4 regions of the Cytobacillus sp. FSL K6-0265 genome follow, and region 2 is predicted to be linked to each of the others. Evidence: riboswitches for the same ligand, from Rfam matches in the RefSeq annotation. Region 2 holds a riboswitch; each other region holds the start of a gene.
The links. A riboswitch is a leader RNA that binds a small molecule or an ion and turns the genes downstream of it on or off. The one in region 2 is predicted to bind S-adenosylmethionine.
Positions count from the first base shown of each region.

Region 1: it holds a riboswitch for S-adenosylmethionine, as region 2 does, so the genes downstream of both, MHH73_RS18935 (iron-containing alcohol dehydrogenase family protein) here and MHH73_RS07620 (LLM class flavin-dependent oxidoreductase) in region 2, are expected to answer to the same signal.
Region 3: it holds a riboswitch for S-adenosylmethionine, as region 2 does, so the genes downstream of both, MHH73_RS18635 (O-acetylhomoserine aminocarboxypropyltransferase/cysteine synthase family protein) here and MHH73_RS07620 (LLM class flavin-dependent oxidoreductase) in region 2, are expected to answer to the same signal.
Region 4: it holds a riboswitch for S-adenosylmethionine, as region 2 does, so the genes downstream of both, MHH73_RS05785 (methionine ABC transporter ATP-binding protein) here and MHH73_RS07620 (LLM class flavin-dependent oxidoreductase) in region 2, are expected to answer to the same signal.

Region 1 covers NZ_JBBOPE010000001.1:3,723,588-3,728,659, reverse strand. The annotation lists gene MHH73_RS18950 (methionine ABC transporter permease) at 61-732, opposite strand; gene MHH73_RS18945 (methionine ABC transporter ATP-binding protein) at 707-1,744, opposite strand; gene MHH73_RS18940 (MetQ/NlpA family ABC transporter substrate-binding protein) at 1,784-2,605, opposite strand; gene MHH73_RS18935 (iron-containing alcohol dehydrogenase family protein) at 2,602-3,717, opposite strand; SAM riboswitch class I at 3,809-3,924, opposite strand; gene MHH73_RS18930 (hypothetical protein) at 4,004-4,573, opposite strand; gene MHH73_RS18925 (GNAT family N-acetyltransferase) at 4,747-5,072, shown strand, end outside.
Region 2 covers NZ_JBBOPE010000001.1:1,468,445-1,473,516, forward strand. The annotation lists gene MHH73_RS07605 (MBL fold metallo-hydrolase) at 1-206, shown strand, start outside; gene MHH73_RS07610 (lipoate--protein ligase) at 219-1,205, shown strand; gene MHH73_RS07615 (fatty acid--CoA ligase family protein) at 1,418-2,977, shown strand; SAM riboswitch class I at 3,039-3,150, shown strand; gene MHH73_RS07620 (LLM class flavin-dependent oxidoreductase) at 3,310-4,704, shown strand; gene MHH73_RS07625 (MetQ/NlpA family ABC transporter substrate-binding protein) at 4,713-5,072, shown strand, end outside.
Region 3 covers NZ_JBBOPE010000001.1:3,682,534-3,687,605, forward strand. The annotation lists gene MHH73_RS18635 (O-acetylhomoserine aminocarboxypropyltransferase/cysteine synthase family protein) at 1-1,247, opposite strand, end outside; SAM riboswitch class I at 1,327-1,432, opposite strand; gene MHH73_RS18640 (hypothetical protein) at 1,526-1,861, opposite strand; gene MHH73_RS18645 (thioredoxin family protein) at 2,123-2,446, opposite strand; gene MHH73_RS18650 (toprim domain-containing protein) at 2,451-2,813, opposite strand; gene gcvH (glycine cleavage system protein GcvH) at 2,956-3,339, opposite strand; gene MHH73_RS18660 (arsenate reductase family protein) at 3,426-3,782, opposite strand; gene MHH73_RS18665 (acyl-CoA dehydrogenase family protein) at 4,002-5,072, opposite strand, start outside.
Region 4 covers NZ_JBBOPE010000001.1:1,120,185-1,125,256, forward strand. The annotation lists gene MHH73_RS05770 (S1C family serine protease) at 1-596, shown strand, start outside; gene MHH73_RS05775 (peptidylprolyl isomerase) at 583-1,449, shown strand; gene MHH73_RS05780 (hypothetical protein) at 1,785-1,910, shown strand; SAM riboswitch class I at 2,062-2,168, shown strand; gene MHH73_RS05785 (methionine ABC transporter ATP-binding protein) at 2,253-3,266, shown strand; gene MHH73_RS05790 (methionine ABC transporter permease) at 3,256-3,921, shown strand; gene MHH73_RS05795 (acyl-CoA dehydrogenase family protein) at 4,017-5,072, shown strand, end outside.

The sequences.
Region 1 (5,072 bases), 2.3 Mb from region 2:
TTAAGAGCTTGCAAGCAGAAATAAGAAAAGAGCCGAACATTTGCTTTCGGCTCTTTTTCTTTAATCCTTCTTCAACTTAGCAGCCCAAAAATTCCCCAACGACTGCAAGCCCTGTACTAATATAATCAGTAAAATGACGGTGACATACATCACATCAACTTCATATCTCAAATGGCCATAACGGTAGGCTAAGTCACCAAGCCCTCCACCGCCAACGAGTCCCGCCATTGCTGTAGCACCAATTAATCCAATTGTAGCAATCGTTAGTCCAAGAACGATTGAGGAGCGCGACTCTCTAACAAGTACATTCCATATAATATGTCTTGTTTTAATTCCCATTGCTTCATACGCTTCGACAACACCACGGTCAACCTCAAGTAATGCCGATTCCATTAAGCGCGCAATATATGGGGCGGTATAAATGACAAGTGGGACAATCACGCCTTTAACACCAATCGATGTACCAACAATAAACTTGGTAAACGGTAGAATGAAAAATAATAAGATAATAAAAGGTACGGAACGAATGACGTTAATCACTACGTTGAGCACATTATATACAAATTTATTATCTAAAGCTTTACCTGGTCTAGTTAAAACAAGAAAAATACCTAGTGGTAACCCGATCAAAATGGAAATCGCGAGAGAGATACCAACCATTTGGAAAGTTTGTATCGTTGACTCCCATAAATCAGCACCCCATGCATCAAGAAATTCGTTGATGGCGTTCATTGAGTGTCACTCCTTCCACATGGACTTGTTTCTCTTGTAAAAATTGAATGGCTTTGTGAATCTCTGCTGTATCGCCTTTAAAATGGACAAGCAACTGTCCGAATGCTTCATCTTTTAATCTTGTAATATTACCAGATAAGATATTAGGGAAAATATCATATTTTTTCGTTACTAATGCAAGTGCAGGATCACCTGATGATTCACCAAAGAAAGATAATGTTGCCACTTGGCCACTTTCACTTAATTCCTCTAATAGATCATCGGGGATATCATGTGAAAATAAGCTATTGACGAATCTTTTGGTTGTACTGTGTTGAGGAGAGGTAAAGATATCCTTCGTTCGCCCCTCTTCGATAATTTCCCCATTTTCCATAACGGCCACACAATCGCAAATCCTTTGGATAACATTCATCTCATGTGTAATAAGGAGAATCGTAATTCCTAATTCTTTATTGATTTTTAAAAGCAAATCAAGAATTGCCTCTGTTGTATCTGGATCTAAGGCGCTTGTTGCTTCATCGCTGAGTAATACTTCTGGTTCATGCGATAATGCACGGGCAATAGCAACCCGTTGCTTTTGGCCACCAGATAACTCAGCTGGATAAGCATTTTGTTTTTCACTTAAACCGACAATCTCTAAATATTTATTCACTCGACTCTTTACTTCTTTCTTATCTAATCCTGTTAGTTTAAGAGGAATCGCAATATTATCATAAACTGTTGCGGTTTTTAATAAGTTAAACCCTTGAAAAATCATGCCGATATGACTTCTTGCTTCACGGAGTTTTCCTGATGTCAGCGTGGTTAAATCCACCCCATTTACTTTTACAGAACCACTATCAGGTTTTTCAAGTAAGTTCACACAGCGAATTAATGTACTTTTACCAGCGCCGCTGTATCCGATAACCCCGTAGATTTCTCCTTGATTCACTGATAGTGAAACATCCTTTAATGCATGGATGTTTCCTTGTTTTCCTGTAAAGGTTTTGGTTATATTTTTAAGCTCTATCATGATTTGATACTCCCTCCGTAACGCTCATTTTTGATCAGTTTACCAAGAGACGATAACTGAACCGTCAAATTCCTCTTCAACAAACTTTTCAATTTCTTCACTGCGGTAGATTTCAGCTAATTTTTCAAGAATTTCATCATCTTTATTCTCCGTACGGACAGCAGCGTGGTTTACGTAAGGTGAATCTTTAGGCTCGATAAAGATAGCGTCTTTAGAAGGGACAAAACCAGCTTCAATCGCAAAGTTTGTGTTAATTGCAGCAGCGTCTAACTCTTCTAGTTGTCGAGCGATTTGGGCAGAGTCAAGTTCAATAAATTCATAGTTGCCATTGTTTTTTTCGATATCACGTACAGTTGAATTGATACCTGTTTCAGGATCTAATTCGATTAATCCAGCTTTTTCAAAAAGTAATAGTGCCCGGCCACTATTTGTTGGGTCACTCGGTAGACCGATTTTTGCGCCGTCTTTTAATTCAGCGACATCTTTTACATCGAGTGCATAGATGCCCATTGGGAATGAAACGGTATCAAAAGATTTAACTAAATCTAAATTTCTATCTTCTTTAAATGCATTAAAATAAGGCTCTGTTTGAAAAATGTTTAAGTCAATCTCTTTTTCAGCTAATGCGACATTTGGCATCACATAATCAGTAAAAACTTGTGGTTTAATATTGATATCTTCTTCTTTAGCTAATTCAATTACTTTTTCTAAGATTTGCTCATGTGGACCTGCAGTGACACCAATGACTAATTCTTCATCGTCATATAATCCTTCTGTAGAGTTGCTGGTTTCATCACTACCACATGCAGCTAAGCCTGTTAAAGATAATAAGAATGTACCTGTTAATAACCATTTTTTCATGATGATCGAACTCCCTTTTGTTTATTTTGTACTTCTAATAATTGAAGTGCTTGTAAAACAGATTGTTCATTTATCTCGTTTTTCATCAAGTGAATAGATTCAGTTGGGCGTATAGCCTTTTTCACAATTGTCTTAATGAATCGCTCATCATTCACATCTATATTTAGAGCAGAGAGGCTACTTGGCAATTGCCAGCTCTCATAAAACGGAAGAAGGTAATCAATTTCTGTCCATTTTTCTTCGATGGCCAATTGACCAAGTATCCCGTAAGCGACTAATTCCCCATGGAGAAAGTCATGGACCGTATCCGCAACGGTTAGTCCGTTGTGAAGTGAATGGGCACCAGCAATTCTCCCTGCCTTTTCGCCGAATCCACCGACCATCCCCCCAGTCATGATAATCGTTTCAATCACTCGAATAAGTGCTGGTGAGGTTTCGTTTTGGGCTACTGCTTGTAGTGCGGCTTCCCCATCATTAAGCAATGTCTCTCGACAAATTTTGGCTGAAAATTGAGAAATTTGTTTAGGCACAGGTAGTGTTTCTTCAGGATAAAAACTTTCAATTAGGGCTTCAGCTTCATAAAACTTGGCTAATGTATCCCCGATTCCTGCTTTTAAATAAGCAAGAGGCGCTTTAGCAATGATTTCAGGTTCAACCAATACGAGGGTTGTCGCAATAGGAAACTCGGTATAATGAGTAAAGCTTCCTTCTTCATTATAAAAAACACTTAATGGTGTCCATGCGGCACAGGTTGCAGCGATTGTCGGTATAAGAATGGATTGAACTGATGCTTCAATCGCAACTGCTTTTGTTATATCCAATGCTGTTCCACCACCAATCCCAATTACGCCATTAGCACCATCATTTGTTAATACTTCTTGGATGGCATGGACCTTTTTTAAAGTAGTGTGACCATCTATGTAATGAAGGCGAATGTTGTGATCGATTACTTCCTTAGGCAAGTATGGCTGTACGGCTTGCCAAGCTTTTTTACCGGTTATTATATGGTATTTGGAAACAGAAATTTCTTTAAGTAGGTTGGGGAGTTCTGTTAAGATACCTGAATCTAATAAATAATATCCAGGCGCCCCTTTAACGATTGTTGCAGTCATTTCCTCTCCTCGTTTCTCTTTGATGTGATAATAAAAAACAAAAATGCCTCTCATCATGAGAGGCATAAATATACTAGAATAGTAGTAACCTCTCTCATATATCAAAATACCAAAAAGTATTTTGCAGGATTTAGCACCTGTTCATATGGGTATATGAATGGTTGCCGGGCGTCGCAGGGCCAGTCCCTCAGCCGCTCTTTATAAGAGAAAATGCTTTATTAAATTATATTCATAATATTATCTATTACATGAAAAGTCAATAATGTAATTAAAATTATTCAAAAAATTAGTGATGGTGTTCTACCTGTGGGGTGTTTTCTTCTATCGGATGAATTGGGTTCCTCACTTCTTGATGAATGCCCGATGCACAGATAATGGCGATGCTTAATAAGAATGTTAGATAGAAGGGAAGAGGTCGAGTTTTCAATGCTTCCTTTAATGAATGTTTTTTGTGCATGAGAAGCATCATGGCAAAAATACTAATTAAATAAATCAAATCCATGCTAATGATCATAAATGTAACTTCACTTGGTACTAACATGATGCCTAGCATTGCCCCCATCATACTTCCCATGAGACTTGACGCTTGAGCTTCAACGAGTCCGTTTGTTTTAAACGGCAGTCCTATAAAAACGGCAATGACAGCGCTAATGAGAATAGATAATACAGTTGCTTTCGCCATTTCTGGTAACCATACAGATATAATTAAACCGATTGTTAAACTACTTGTCATACCAACCACCATGGGAATACATTTAGAATATTGGGTAGCTATATCTTTGTTTTTTCTAACGGCACTAATAAAGAAAAAGAAACTGTAACCGACAATTAGAAATAGACTGAACAAAGCAAGCATATGCAAATGACCCTCCTTTAGATGCTGATTAAATATCTCGATGCCTCCTTTCATATATATTTTGTATCGTAGTGATTATGTCAGTAAGGAACTTTTTATATTGTTCATTCGTAAATAGATAAAGTTTTATAAGTTTTCATTCAGAACAGTTTTACAAAAAAAGGAGTTTTTATATGGGAGAAGAAATAAAGATTAGACCGATACATATAAATGATGCAAGAGATATTCATGAAATGCATAGGCAAGATTCTATTATTCAGCAGACTATGGCCTTATCATCAGGGCGATTAAAAAATATTGAAGATTATATTGAAGGACTTACGCATCAAGACCATGTATTTGTTGCAGAATGGAACGGTCATGTTATGGGAATAGCCTCTTTAGAAGAGAGAAGTGGAAAGTTGAGGTATAGTGGTAATGTGTCCATCTCAATTAATGAAGAAGTACAAGGGAAAGGGATTGGTAAGACGCTTCTTGAGCGAATAGTAAAGCTAGCCGA
Region 2 (5,072 bases):
ATTTTTATGGACATCAAGATGGTCAAAATGCGGGACATATGAATAGCTTCGATGCAGGTCGGTTAGCACAAATAGCCAAAGTGAAGCATCTGCTATTAACCCATTTGCCCCATTATGGTAATATAGAATCGTTAAAGGATGAAGCTTTAACAGAGTACAAAGGACCGATTAGTCTGGCCGCTTTTGGCATGACTTTTGAAATTTAAAGGAGTGGAAACATGAAATTTATAGATAATCAAGGAATTACAGATCCTCGCATTAACTTAGCTATTGAAGAGTATGCGTTGAAAAATTTAGATATTAATGAATCATATCTATTGTTCTACATAAATAAACCATCAATCATAATTGGTAAAAACCAAAATACGATTGAAGAAATCAATACAGAATACGTTGAGAAAAATGGACTGCATGTAGTACGCCGCTTATCTGGTGGTGGTGCTGTATACCATGATCTTGGTAATTTAAACTTTAGTTTCATTACAAAGGATGATGGTGAAAGCTTTCATAATTTCTTGAAATTCACTGAACCAGTGATTACTGCTCTAAAAAAGTTAGGTGTAAATGCAGAATTAAGTGGAAGAAATGATTTGACAGTAGACGGGAGAAAGGTTTCTGGAAATGCACAGTTCTCTACAAAAGGGAGAATGTTTAGTCATGGAACATTAATGCTTGATTCAGAAATTGAAAACGTTGTCTCTGCACTTAAAGTGAAAAAGGATAAGATTGAATCAAAAGGAATCAAATCTATTCGCAGCCGGGTAGCAAACATCTCTGAATTTTTAACTGAGAAAATTTCTATCGAAGAATTTAGACAATTGCTTTTGCAACATATATTTGAAGGTAGTGAAGTAAGTGAATATCGTCTAACCGAAAAAGACTGGGAAGAAATCCACAAAATCTCAGAACAAAGATATCAAAAATGGGATTGGAACTATGGCAAGTCACCAAAATTTGATTATGAGCATTCTAAAAGGTTTCCAGTAGGTTCTATTGACATTAGATTGAATGTAACAAAAGGGCAAATTATTGAATGTAAAATTTACGGTGATTTCTTTGGTGTCGGAGATGTAACTGATATTGAAGAAAAGTTAGAAGGCATCCGCTATGAAAAAAGTGAAATTGAAAAGGCGCTAGCTGATGTAAATATAAAACATTATTTCGGTAATATCACTTTAGAAGACTTTATTAACTTAGTGTACTAGAGCTGTATCAGTCTGTGATTATTAAGGCATGAAAGTATTTTCACCGTTTGGGGGATGAAAAGCTTTTATGCTTTTTTGTTTGATTAATAAAGAAAAAAACAAAGTAGATCTCACTAGACTACTTGAATCCTGAAATTTCTTTTAATATAATAAATTTAGAAAATTTATATTATAAAAATGAATGATTATTCATTCAGAAAAGAGGGAGAAACTTGAATTTAACAAGTCAGCTTCACAAGATTGCCTTAGAAAATGGAGAAAAGAATGCGTATTATTTTATGGATCAAGCAAGTACATATGCTGAGCTTGATGAACAAGTAACTAGGTTTGCTTCTGGACTTTCGTCATTAGGTATTAAAGAAGGTGATCATATTGCCTTGCTACTGGGTAATTCGCCGTATTTTGTTATTAGTTTATATGGTGCGTTAAAGCTAGGGGCAAAGGTAATACCGGTAAACCCTATCTATACGCCTGAAGAAATTGGCTATATTTTAAAAGATGGCGATGTAAAAGCGGTGATTATGCTTGAGCAATTATTACCATTAGCAGAAAAAATGCATCATTTATTAACAGATATTAAGCATTATATTGTCTGCGAAACCGGTCAATCAAACGGACTGTCAACATTGGAAGATAAGTCGGTGTACTCTAAATTGAAATCGTTTTCAGAGGTTGTTGCCAAAGGAAATGTTACATTTGCTGATGCAGATGTTACTCCTGATGATGTTGCGATCATACTCTATACCTCAGGAACAACTGGTAAACCTAAAGGAGCGATGTTAACTCATCGTAATCTGTATAGTAATGCAAGTGATGTCGCGGACTATTTGCAGATTAATGAACGTGACACAGTAATTACAACATTGCCTATGTTTCACGTGTTTTGCTTAACGGTTGCTTTGAATGCCCCACTTATAAGTGGAGCAACGATCTTAATAGACCCTAAATTTAGTCCAAAAGAAATTTTCCGTTTAGTGGAAAAATACAAGCCAACTGTGTTTGCCGGCGTTCCTACAATGTATAATTTTCTTTATCAATATCCTGAAGGCAATCCTGAAGTCTTCCAATCTATGAGATTATGTATTTCTGGAGGTGCTTCACTTCCTGTTGCGTTGTTAGAAAATTTCGAGAAGAAATTCAATGTGGTTATTTCTGAAGGCTATGGCTTATCAGAAGCTTCTCCAGTCACATGCTTTAATCCACTAGATCGTCCACGAAAACCGGGGTCGATTGGCACATCTATTATTCATGTTGAAAATAAAGTAGTTAATGAATTAGGTGAAGAAGTTGCTGTAGGTGAAGTAGGGGAGCTTGTTGTGAAAGGGCCAAATGTTATGAAAGGATATTACAAAATGCCTGAAGAAACAGCTGCTTGCTTAAAGGAAGGTTGGTTATATACAGGTGACCTTGCTAAAAAGGACGAAGAAGGGTACTTCTACATTGTTGACCGTAAGAAAGATATGATCATTGTTGGCGGCTATAATGTGTATCCAAGAGAAGTAGAAGAGGTTTTTTATGACCACCCTGACATTGTAGAAGCGGCTGTATTAGGTGTACCTGATCAAAATACTGGAGAAAAAGTTTTAGCCTATATTGTACCTAAAAATGCAGATTTGACGGAGGCAGATTTATTGGCTTATTGTAAAGAAAAATTAGCCAAATACAAAATTCCTTCTTCTATAGAATTTTTAGAAGAATTGCCGAAGAATACAACTGGAAAGATACTGCGTCGTGCCCTAAAGAAAAAGGTCTTGGAAAATCAAGAAGTATAAGCAAAAAAATATGTTGACAAAAGATTCTAAATATTTTAGAGTTACTATATCAATTAAATAACCACTATCTAGAGAGGTGGAGGGACTGGCCCTACGAAGCCTCGGCAACAGACTTAGCATTGAAGTACTGTGCCAATTCCAGCAAGCTAGCATGTTAGCTTGAAAGATAGGAAGAGAATGAAATATTTATGAGCGTACGTTACCTCTTCCTTTTTGGGAAGAGGTTTTTTTATGGCTGATTGGACGACCAAAAGCGATAAACATTCTTAGCACAATTGATAAATACATTATTATGCTTCTTTTGTAGAAGCGTTATAGGAGGTAATGGCAGTATGAGCCATAAACAAATAATATTGAATGCATTTGAAATGACGAGTGCAATGCACAATTCTCATGGGCTATGGAAGCATAAAGATTCCAAAAGACATCGTGCCTATAAAGATATTCATTATTGGATGGAATTAGCCAAAACTCTCGAGAAGGGGAAATTCGATGCTGTCTTCTTTGCTGATGTATTAGGTGTTTATGATACGTATAAAGAGAGTAAAGAACCTTCAATTAATGATGGATTACAGTTTCCTGTTAATGATGGAGCGTTTGTTATTCCCGCCATGGCAGCAGTGACAGAGCATCTGTCATTTGCATTAACGGTGAGTACAACATATGAGCCACCTTTTGGGCAGGCAAGAAGGTTTTCTACATTAGATCATTTGACAAAAGGAAGAGTGGCATGGAACATTGTTACTTCTTACCTTCCTAATGCGGCAAGAAACTTTGGTTTCAAAGATATGATTAAACATGATAAGCGGTATGAAATTGCTGATGAATATATGGATGTCGTTTATAAACTGTGGGAATCAAGCTGGGAAGATGGAGCGGTGATCGAAGATACAGAAAAAGGGGTATTAATCGACCGTAAGAAAATCCATGAAATTCACCATAAGGGAGAATATTTTGATGTCGAAGGACCGCATTTATCAGAGCCGTCACAACAAAGAACACCTGTTTTATATCAAGCAGGTACGTCTCCTAAAGGGCGTGCTTTTGCAGCAAAGCATGCGGAATGTGTATTTGTAGGTGGACCCACTCCTGAAAGAGTAAGACATTATACAGAGGACATTCGAAAACAAGCGGCTGAATATGGCAGAAATCCGGAAGATATTAAAATATTTACTTTTCTAACAGTCATTGTAGGTAAAACAACTGAAGAAGCGGAAGAAAAATTTGCTGAATACAACCGATTATGGAGTGCGGATGCAGCGAAAGCACAGTTTGGGGGCGCAAGCGGTTATAATGTTGCACAATATACACAGGATGAGTTAGATAACCCATTTGAATTTAAAGCTACAGAGCATGGGCATTATAAAGCGGCTTCATTAACGAAAGATGCAAAGAAAAAGCTATCGATTAAAGAAGCGATTTCTAAATTAGAAGGATTAGATAGAGACAACATAATTATCGGCAATCCAACAGAAGTAGCAGACCAGATTCAATATCAGTTTGAAGCCTCTGGTGTTGATGGTTTTAATTTAAATCATTTAGTAACACCATCAGATTTGGAGGATTTTATTGAGCTTGTTATTCCGGTTCTACAACAACGTGGTTTATATAAAAAGGAATATAAAGAGGGCACGTTAAGAGAGAAGCTTTTTCCTCATGGCTCGCCTCTTTTACCAAGTGGTCATCCAGGAAGTAAATATCGCAAAGGTGAAAAAATAAACAATTAAAATAAGAGGTGAAGATATTGAAAAAAGTTTGGTTACTATACTTTGTTCTGACTTGTTGCGCTGTTTTAAGTGCATGTGGGGCTTCAGGTTCATCTGGGGAAGAAAAGAAAGAGTTGGTCTTAGGGGCGACAGTTCCTTATAGTGATATGCTTGAGCAAGGTGTAGCACCACTGCTTGAGGAAAAAGGGTACAAAGTAGAAGTGAAGGAATTTAATGATTATGTTCAACCGAATATTGCTTTAGATAGTGGGGATTTAGATGGTAATTTATTTCAGCATAAAGTGTACTTAGAGAATTTTAATACCGAAAAAGGGATGGATTTAGTAGATATTATTTCTGTTCCTACAGCGCCAATTGGTATTTATTCA
Region 3 (5,072 bases), 2.2 Mb from region 2:
TCTTCTACGTTCTCAATTCCAATTGATAATCGAATTAAGTCTTCAGGTACACCAGCTTGTTTTAACCCCTCTTGATTAAGTTGTTGATGTGTTGTGCTCGCTGGATGTATAATAAGACTTTTTGCATCACCTACATTCGCTACATGCGCGAAGAGCTCAACCGAATTAATAACCTTAGCACCTGCTTCTCGGCCACCCGATATGCCAAAAACGACAACTGCCCCTGCCCCTTTAGCTAAATATTTATCTGCTAATTCTTTATTAGGATGGTTTTCATCGCCCGGATAAAGTACCCAATTAACAGCAGGGTGATTATTTAAATATTGCACAATTTTCTTCGTATTCGCAATATGTTCTTTCATTCGAACGGTTAACGTTTCTAAACCTAAAGTGAATTGAAAAGCACTTTGGGCACTTAAGGCTGGTCCTAAATCTCTTAGAAGTTGCACTCTCGCTTTTGTAATATACGCGACAGGACCAAGTGCCTCACTATATACTAAATCATTATAACTCGAATCTGGCTGACTTAATCCTGGATACTTCTCTGAATTCCAATCAAATTTACCACCGTCAACAATGACTCCTCCCATTGTCGTCCCATTCCCAAGTAACCATTTCGTTGCAGAATGAACAACAATGTCTGCGCCATGCTCAATTGGTCGACACAGATAAGGAGTTGCAAATGTGTTATCAACCACTAACGGTACACCATTTTCATGGGCGATATTTGCAACAGCTTCAATATCTAGTACTTGTAAACTCGGATTACCAATGGTTTCAGCAAATACAGCTCGTGTCTTTTCATTGATTGCTGCTCGTAGTTCCTCTTCATTATTAATATCTATAAGCCTGACATAGATGCCGAACTTTGGTAAAGTGACTGTAAATAAATTATATGTACCTCCATATAAATTAGAGGCAGCTACAATTTCATCGCCCGCTTGAACAATATTAAGAAGAGCTAAGTAAATGGCTGCTTGACCACTTGCTAATGCTAATGCACCTGTTCCCCCTTCCAACAATGCTACTCTTTCTTCAAACACAGTAACCGTTGGGTTATGAATACGAGAATAAATATATCCTGTTTCTTTTAGGCCAAATAAGTCTTGTGCATGCTCTGTATTTTCGAATTGATAAGCATTATTTTGATAGATTGGCACCGCTCTTGCCCCTGTTACTGGATCAGGTTTTAGCCCACCATGCACACCAATTGTTTCAAATCGCAATTGCTTTTCTTTTTCTGCCATTTTACATCTCTCCTCTTTTTTAATTGGAAAGAAAAGACGACCAAAACCCCTCTTCACAAAGAAGAGGGGTTATCATCTCTTCTTATCTACCAGAGCTTTTATGCTCTGCTGGAATTAGCACCGTGTATTAAACAACCGGTTGCCGGGTTTCATAGGGCCAGTCCCTCCACCACTCTCGATAAGAATATTTAATTTTCTAATTATTCTAAGGATAGAATAACAACCTTTTTTTGGGAAGTCAATCTTTTTTTTAGGACATTTGATATATATATTTATGATTATTGCTGATTTAATAAGAAAATCGCATCTAATTTCAATAATTGTCTAAAAGTAGATTTAAGAATGATATGCTTTTCATCCACTTTCTTCTTTAGACTCGTACGTCCTTGAAGCAATGGATAAAAATGATTAGCAGTAGTTTGAATGTGGATATGATAACTTTTCAATGGCCGAGTATGTTTAATTAACAGCTTTTTCCGGTCTAATGTAAAATACAATAGGTTTTGTTCTAATTCTACTCGAATTCTTATAGGTTCCTTTAACATCGTTAAAATATGATCGTTTACTCTTAAGGATTGATTGAAATGGTAAATGAGTTCCTCTATTGAAACCACCTCCTGCCACGTCTTACATTCTATTATTCTGTTCCAAAAAATGAATTCCTTCTCCTAACTGTCGACTTTAACTGACAGAACATTTCATTTCCAACAACCTTCACACCTATTTCCCGAGAAATATGTCAAAAGCTAGACCTATCGACAGAAAAGAGATATTGCCAATGGCTTCTCTGTCTAAAATGAGCAAGGTAGACTTCACGTAAAATCCCCCAACTTTAAAGCATAAAAAAACCACTTATTCCTGAACAATAAGTGGTTTTAAAATTGAGACTGTAATTCATATGATTGAATTTGCTCAAGTAAATAAGGTACGGAATGGAAAGCATATAGCTTATCAACTAACTCTCCTTTTTTAAACACAAGTAAACATGGTACACTTTCAATTTCATATTTTTCTGCTACTTGTGGCAAAAAATTCAAGTCGGCTTTACCTATGGGAAGGTTCTTCAACATTTGCTCAGTAATTGTCAACATTTTCCCAGCAACTTGACATGTCCCACACATAGGAGTAAATAAATAAAATAAGCCAGATTGCTCCTGTGCGATCAAATCATTTAAGTCATTGTTTGACCATTCAATCATGTTATCATCCTTTATCTAAATACTCGGTATATATATCTATATTTGCACTTATTAAGACTGTCGCTAAATGATGTGCGGGTGCCGCCTCGACTTCACGATACATTTTATCAATATAGATATGCTCTGCCTCTGGTAACTCTCTCTTAAATTGTTTACGGAGTTTTTCTCCTGATGCGTCAGCATCGACTAATATATAGACTTCCTTACCTATTAAGTAATCAATTAATTCATCCAACTTCGATGTGCCAATCGTCCCATTTGTACATAAGATCTCTACAGGTTCTCTGATGATCCCTTTCACTTTACGTTTGTCAGATTTACCTTCAACAATAATCACTTTGTTGCCAGATTCTACATGCATGCTCATCACCTAATATATATCGTTTATATATTTTATAATATAATGCATTCTTACATTTGAACACTTTTCAGCACTCATCATGTTTATATAAAAATTTAGAAAAAGGTCAAACCATGTAATGATTTGACCTCCTCTATTTTAACGGCAATTAATCTTCTTTTGTCATTTCTTCATATTGTTCAGCTGTCATGAGCTTGTCAATTTCACTTGCATCGGATGGCTCAACAACAATCATCCATGCTTTCTCGTAAGGAGATTCATTCACAAATTCTGGACTATCGCTAAGTTCTTCGTTAATCTCAACGATTTTACCACTAATTGGTGCATATAACTCAGAAACTGTTTTAACAGATTCTACGCTACCAAATGGTTCATCAGCAGTTACTTCATCTCCTACTTCTGGAAGCTCAACAAATACGATATCTCCAAGTTCTGATTGAGCAAAGTATGTAATACCAATACGAACTTTATCTCCTTCTGTTTTTACCCACTCGTGTTCTTCTGAATAACGTAACTCTTTAGGTGTGCTCATGTTTCATACCTCCATTAATTTAGGAAATTGTTTATTTTAATGACCGTATAAACGATCGTTTAAAACGTATAAAGCTCATCCACCATTTACAGCCAATTTTGTTCAAACTCCGGCTCTTTAAATCCAACTGTGACTTTCGTTCCGTTTGTTGTTAATGGGCGTTTAATTAACATCCCATCAGATGCTAATAAATCCAACAGTTCAGACTCTGAGGCAGTTTTCACTCGGTCTTTTAATCCTAACTCACGATACTTTTGACCGCTCGTATTGAAAAACTTTTTCAGTTCTAACCCGCTCTTTTTGTATAAATCTTCTATTTCCTTGCGGGATGGAGGATTTTCCACTATATGTATCGCTTCATAGGCTATTTCATGTTCATCTAGCCATTTTTTCGCTTTTCGGCAAGTACCACATTTAGGATACCAATAGAAAGTAAGTGCCATGTTTTTTTCACCACCTATTTTATCATACCTCTATTCATGAATACTATCGTTTCATTAGCATAACATATTTCTTTTTATTTTCATAACGATGAATTGTAATTATTATCATATTAAAAACAAAACAAAGAGGCTCAAATTCGTTCTTGAGCCTCAAGTTATAACTTCGCAAATAGTTGAAGTAAATAGGGTTACTATCCTTCATCTCATTCCAGTGAAATATTATACTACGAACCTTTCAGCTTCAATAATTTTCTCAGCCACTTGACGTTTTTTCGCAATTACATTTGTTGGGGTATGTCTCGTAAACTTCTTAAGCGCTGAAAGCATCATACGTAATGTATCTCCTTCTTCCACACCTACTAAAGTTTCTTTCGCAATTAGCTCAATTTGATTAAATGCTTCCTGACAGAAAATTTGTGTGTACAATAACTTTTGCTCAGCTTTTTCTAATCCGTCTTTTACAATGGCTTTTTCCGTACGTAGAACCGTAGATTCCATAGAATAGGCGTAAGAAACAAGATCAGCAATGTTTACAAGAACTTCTTGCTCTTTATCCAAGGCTTTTCCGTATTTTTGTGCACCTAAACCTGCTGCAAGTAATGCGATTTTCTTAGCATTCTTTACAAGATATTTTTCTTGCTCTAATGCTTCAGTCCCCGGCTCTTCTGGCATCATCATCATCAATTCCTCTTGAAGTGCCATTGCTTTTTCGAATAAAGGCAGTTCACCTTTCATTGCTTTTCTAACATACGTTCCTGGTACTAAAAGACGGTTGATTTCGTTTGTTCCTTCAAAGATCCGGTTGATTCTAGAATCACGGTAAGCTCTTTCCACTTCGTATTCTGCCATAAAGCCATAACCACCATGTAATTGAACCGCCTCATCCACTACATAATCTAGAACTTCTGTAGAGAAGAACTTATTTAGTGAGCATTCTATTGCATATTCAGCTATAGACTTCGCTACTTCTTTACCGTCTTTGACTTCTTCATCACTCAGTTGACTCATTCTGTCATCAAATAGACCCACTGTACGGTAGACAGAGCTTTCAGCTGCATAAATTTTACTTGCCATTGTTCCGAATTTTTCCTTCGTTAAATTAAAGGCAGAAATAGGCGTACTGAATTGTTGACGTTGGTTAGCATAAGTGACCCCTAATTTAAAGGCATGCTTAGAACCCCCTACTGCACCTACACCAAGTTTGTAACGACCAATATTTAAAATGTTAAAGGCAATGACATGACCACGGCCAATTTCACCTAATACATTTTCAACTGGTACTTGTGCATC
Region 4 (5,072 bases), 350 kb from region 2:
GAACAGTCACTCAAGGCATTGTAAGTGCAGTGGATCGGTCAATTGCAGTCTCTACTTCAGCCGGAGAATGGGATTTAAATGTCATTCAAACAGATGCAGCAATAAACCCTGGAAATAGTGGTGGAGCACTTATTGACTCAAAAGGAAATTTGGTTGGTATTAATAGTTTGAAGATAGCTAATAGTGGCGTAGAAGGGTTAGGCTTTGCCATTCCAAGTAATGATGTCGAGAGTATCATTGATCAGTTAATGGAGGATGGTAAAATCATTCGACCTTATCTAGGTGTTGGTTTGATGGACTTAAATCAAGTACCGCAGTTTTATCAAGAACAGTTACCGAAAAATGTAGAAGAAGGTGCTATTATTACCCAAGTTGAGAAAGGTTCCACAGCAGAAAAGGCGGGATTGCAGGCTGAGGATATTTTAGTTTCAATTGGTGATCAAACGATTACAAACGCTAATGACTTAAGAGCATCTCTTTATAAAGACCTTTCAATTGGCGATAAAGTTGAAATAGGTTTTTATCGTGATGGTGAAAAGAAAACAGTGGAAGTAACGTTACAAGGAAATGGGGAAAAGCAAGTTGAAACAGAATAAATTATTGATTGCCACCGGTTGTATGTTTGTTGCAGCTGTTGTCATTGCTGTTGTTTTATACAATAGCCATTCAAAAGCAGCGACAGTCAATGGAGAAAACATAAGCAAAGATGATTTGAATGAAGCGTTAATGTCTCAATATGGCAATTCTGTTCTAGATACATTAATATCTGATCAAATTGTTCTTCAGGAAATGGATAAAGAGAAGGTAACTGTAACTGAAGAAGAAGTGGCTGAAGAAATGGATGCCTATATGGAGCAATATGGGGGAGAAGAGGCATTTAAAGAAGTAATAGATGAAAACGGGGTATCCTATGACTCTATAGAACATAATATTGAAATCTATGTAGGTTCAAAGAAATTGATCACACCAAGAATTGAAATTACTGATGATGAGATGGAAACATACTTTGAAGAGAATAAAGACAGTTTGGCCCAGGCAGAAGAGATAGAAGCTAGTCATATCCTAGTGGAAGATGAGGATACTGCCAAAGAAGTAAAACAGAAACTCGATGATGGTGACGATTTCGCTGAATTAGCAGCATCTTATTCAACCGATGAGGCGAATAAAGATAATGGTGGAAAATTGGGGTATTTTGGTGAAGGTGAAATGGTAGAAGCCTTTGAAAAAGTGGCTTTTGCTATGAAAGTGGAAGAAGTGAGTGATCCAGTAAAAACAGAATATGGTTATCACATTATTAAAGTAACAGATCATAAAGAATCGAAAGCAGCCAATTACGAAGATGCGAAAGCAGAAATAAAAGAGACTTTAATAGAGTCTAAGCTTTCAACTGAATATACGGAATGGCTAAATGAGAAGTACGAAGAATATGAGATTAAAACGTATATTTAAAGGATGTGATCGATATTGAAAAGATTGAAAGAATGTAACATGAAATCTCAATAAGTTACTTTATGCATGCCGATCCTCATGCAAATGAGAGATTGCTAATGAATATATAACGAAACAACGCAAACAAGTGCCTGGATATTTCCTTATGTAGAACAAAATCCTACAACAGAAGAATATCTACAATGGATACAGGGTGATGATAGTTTACCAGCATTTGCTGAGACTAAGTCAGAATCGATACTTGCTCAAAGCTTTTTAGTGAAACTTCTGAAGCTAATCACATGTTTCCTAGGAGAGAAGGGTTCCAACTGCTAAATGGCAATGAAGGAACACAGATGTTGACATGCCTAAATGGAGATTTTGAACCACTGCAAGGGTTTGCAGATATGCTTGGTGGTGAGGGACGTAACCTAGTAAAGAGAAATTCTCAACGTCAGCCATCATCTTGTATGTGGACCTAAACATTGTTTTATTAGGAACAACTTTATTTATCTTTCTGTTTAAACGAAGAGGAAAATAAGTAAATGTATTAATAATCAAAATACTATTGACAATTAAATCAATACCCGATAAAATTTCCTTTATCAAAGCAATACAATAAATTGAATATGATTCTTATCGAGAGAGACTGAGGGACCAGGCCCGAAGATGTCCGGCAACCTCCTTTTAAAGGGAAGGTGCTAAATCCTGCAGAATGATTTCATTCTGAAAGATAAGGTTTAATAACAATCATTTGTTGAGCCTCTTTCAAAGTGAAAGAGGCTCATTTTATGTTGTAGAGGACCTGAGGGAGGGTGAGGTAAATGATTGAAGTCAATCATTTAGTGAAAATTTATAAAAGCAAAAAAAAGCAAGTAATAGGCGTTGACAATGTATCTCTTTCCATTAAAGAAGGGGAAATATACGGGATTATTGGTTATAGTGGAGCTGGGAAAAGCTCTTTATTACGTTGTCTTAATTTATTGGAGAGACCAACATCTGGTGAAGTGAAAATTGATGGCGTTGATTTAACGGCCTTAACAAGTAAAGAATTACGAAAAGCAAGGCAGAAGATAGGTATGATTTTTCAACATTTTTATTTAGCAAGTTCGAAGACGGTATATGAGAATATTGCCTTTGCTTTAAAAGCGGCAGGGAAAAGCCCGAAAGAAATAGATAAGAGGGTGAAAGAACTATTAGAATTAGTCGGTTTAGCAGATAAAATTCATCAGTATCCCGCACAATTAAGTGGTGGTCAAAAGCAAAGGGTAGGAATTGCCAGAGCACTTGCTAATGATCCAAAGGTTTTACTTTGCGATGAAGCCACTTCAGCCTTAGATCCAAAAACAACAAAGTCGATCTTAAACCTATTAAAATCGATTAATAAGAAACTAGGCTTAACCATCGTACTTATCACTCATGAGATGGAAGTAGTCAAAGAGATTTGCCATAGATTAGCTGTTATGCAAGATGGAAAGGTCATAGAAGAAGGACCGGTGTATGATATATTTGCGAACCCAGTTGAACCACTTACAAGAGACTTTATTCAAAGTGTTCTTCAATTTGACTTACCACAGCAATTGATTGAAAACAGGAAGGGGACGATCATCAAGATTCAGTTTAAAGGTGCAATAGCAGAAGAATCTGTTGTTTCTGAACTGTTCCAAACATTCAAAGTAAAAGGGAATATTCTTCACGGCAAGATTGAATATATTCAAGAAGTGCCACTAGGTATTTTTATTATGGAGTTGACTGGCGAAATACCTGAAATAGAAAGAGCTATACAATATATTCAAGATAGAACACAGAATATGGAGGTAGTTGAACATGTTGCTTGAGTCCATTCAGGCGTTACTTCCTGAACTAAATACAGCTGTATTACAAACAATTTATATGGTCGCCATCTCTTTAGTTGCGGCACTTATACTAGGTCTTCCACTAGGGATCTTATTATTCGTTACCGACGAAGGATTGTTCTTAAAAAATAGATTTGTAAATGCGGTTACTGGTTGGATTGTCAATTTGATCCGCTCGATTCCTTATATTATTTTGTTAGTAGCTCTATTGCCGTTAACAAAATTAATTGCAGGTTCAACGATTGGTCCTACAGCTGCTTCTGTCTCATTATCCGTGGCAGCGATTCCCTTTTTTGCAAGATTGGTAGAAACATCTTTAAGAGAAATAGATAAAGGGGTCATTGAATCCGCAGTAGCAGTAGGCGCTTCCCCTTGGATGATTATTAAAGAAATCCTTGTCCCAGAAGCGAAACCTGGAATTGTTCAAGGATTAACGATTACGACTATTAGTTTAATTGGTTATTCCGCAATGGCAGGTATTATTGGCGGCGGTGGTATTGGTGATTTAGCGATACGTTTCGGTTACTATCGCTATGATAATGTCATTATGATCACCACAGTAGTTGTTCTCGTTGTATTGGTGCAAATCATTCAAATTGGTGGCGATAAATTAACTAAATATGTAGATAAGAGATAATAAATTGTAACAATAAATATAGTAAAGGAGGATGGAGCCTTTACTATATTTATTTATCCTATAAATCTTATCTAAAGATAGAGAGGACTGATTCTATGAGCACAATAACAGCTTCATCTAAAGAAGCGTATTTAGCTGAACAACTCGCTCGACCATTTATTAAGACGGCTCAACAAGAAGAATTATTTCATAAAGCTGCGATATTAGCAGAAGGATTTAGTAAGAGGGCGCAAAAGATTGATGAAAATGCAGAATTCCCCTTCAATAATTTTGAAGAATTGAAACAATCAAATTATTTAAGTCTGACGATTCCGAAAGAGTATGGTGGTAAAGAGATTTCCTTATATGAATATTTATTAATACAAGAAAGGATTGCTCAAGGTGATGCGTCTACGGCATTATGTATTGGTTGGCACTTAGGTGTTATCTATGATTTAAGGGTAAAACGGAAATGGAAGGAAGAACAGTTTGCCAAGTTATGCGAAACGGTTATTAAAGATAAGAAATTGATTAACCGCTGTGCAACAGAGACAGCAACCGGCAGTCCAACCCGTGGTGGACGACCAGCGACGACTGCGGTAAAAAAAGGAACGCAATGGATTTTAAATGGAAGAAAGTCTTTTGCTTCGATGGCACCTGGATTAGATTTTTCTCTTATTACAGCAACGATTGACGATTCGGGCGAAATTGGCATATTCCTTGTACCACATGAGAATCCTGGTTTGATAGTGGAACCAACTTGGAGTATGTTAGGGATGCGAGGTACACGCAGTGATGATCTCGTATTAGAGAATGTAATTGTAGAAGAAGAGGCATTAGTAGAAATAGAAGATGCTAATTTTTATGCGATACCTAATGCGTGGTTACTACATTCAGCTGCCTGTTTTATTGGCGTTGCTATTGCTGCTCGGAACTATGCTATTATTTTCGCTTCTGAATATCAACCTAATAGTCTACCAGGTCCAATTAGTGAAGTACCAGAAGTGCAACGTAAAATTGGAGAAATGGAACTCGAGCTACTAAAAGCGCGTACAGCTCTCTATTCTATAGCCGATCGCTGGGATAATGAACCGAATAAACGAGGAGAATTAGGAGCTGAACTTGGAGCAATCAAACATCTTGTCTCTAACAGTGCCAATAAAGTGGTCGAT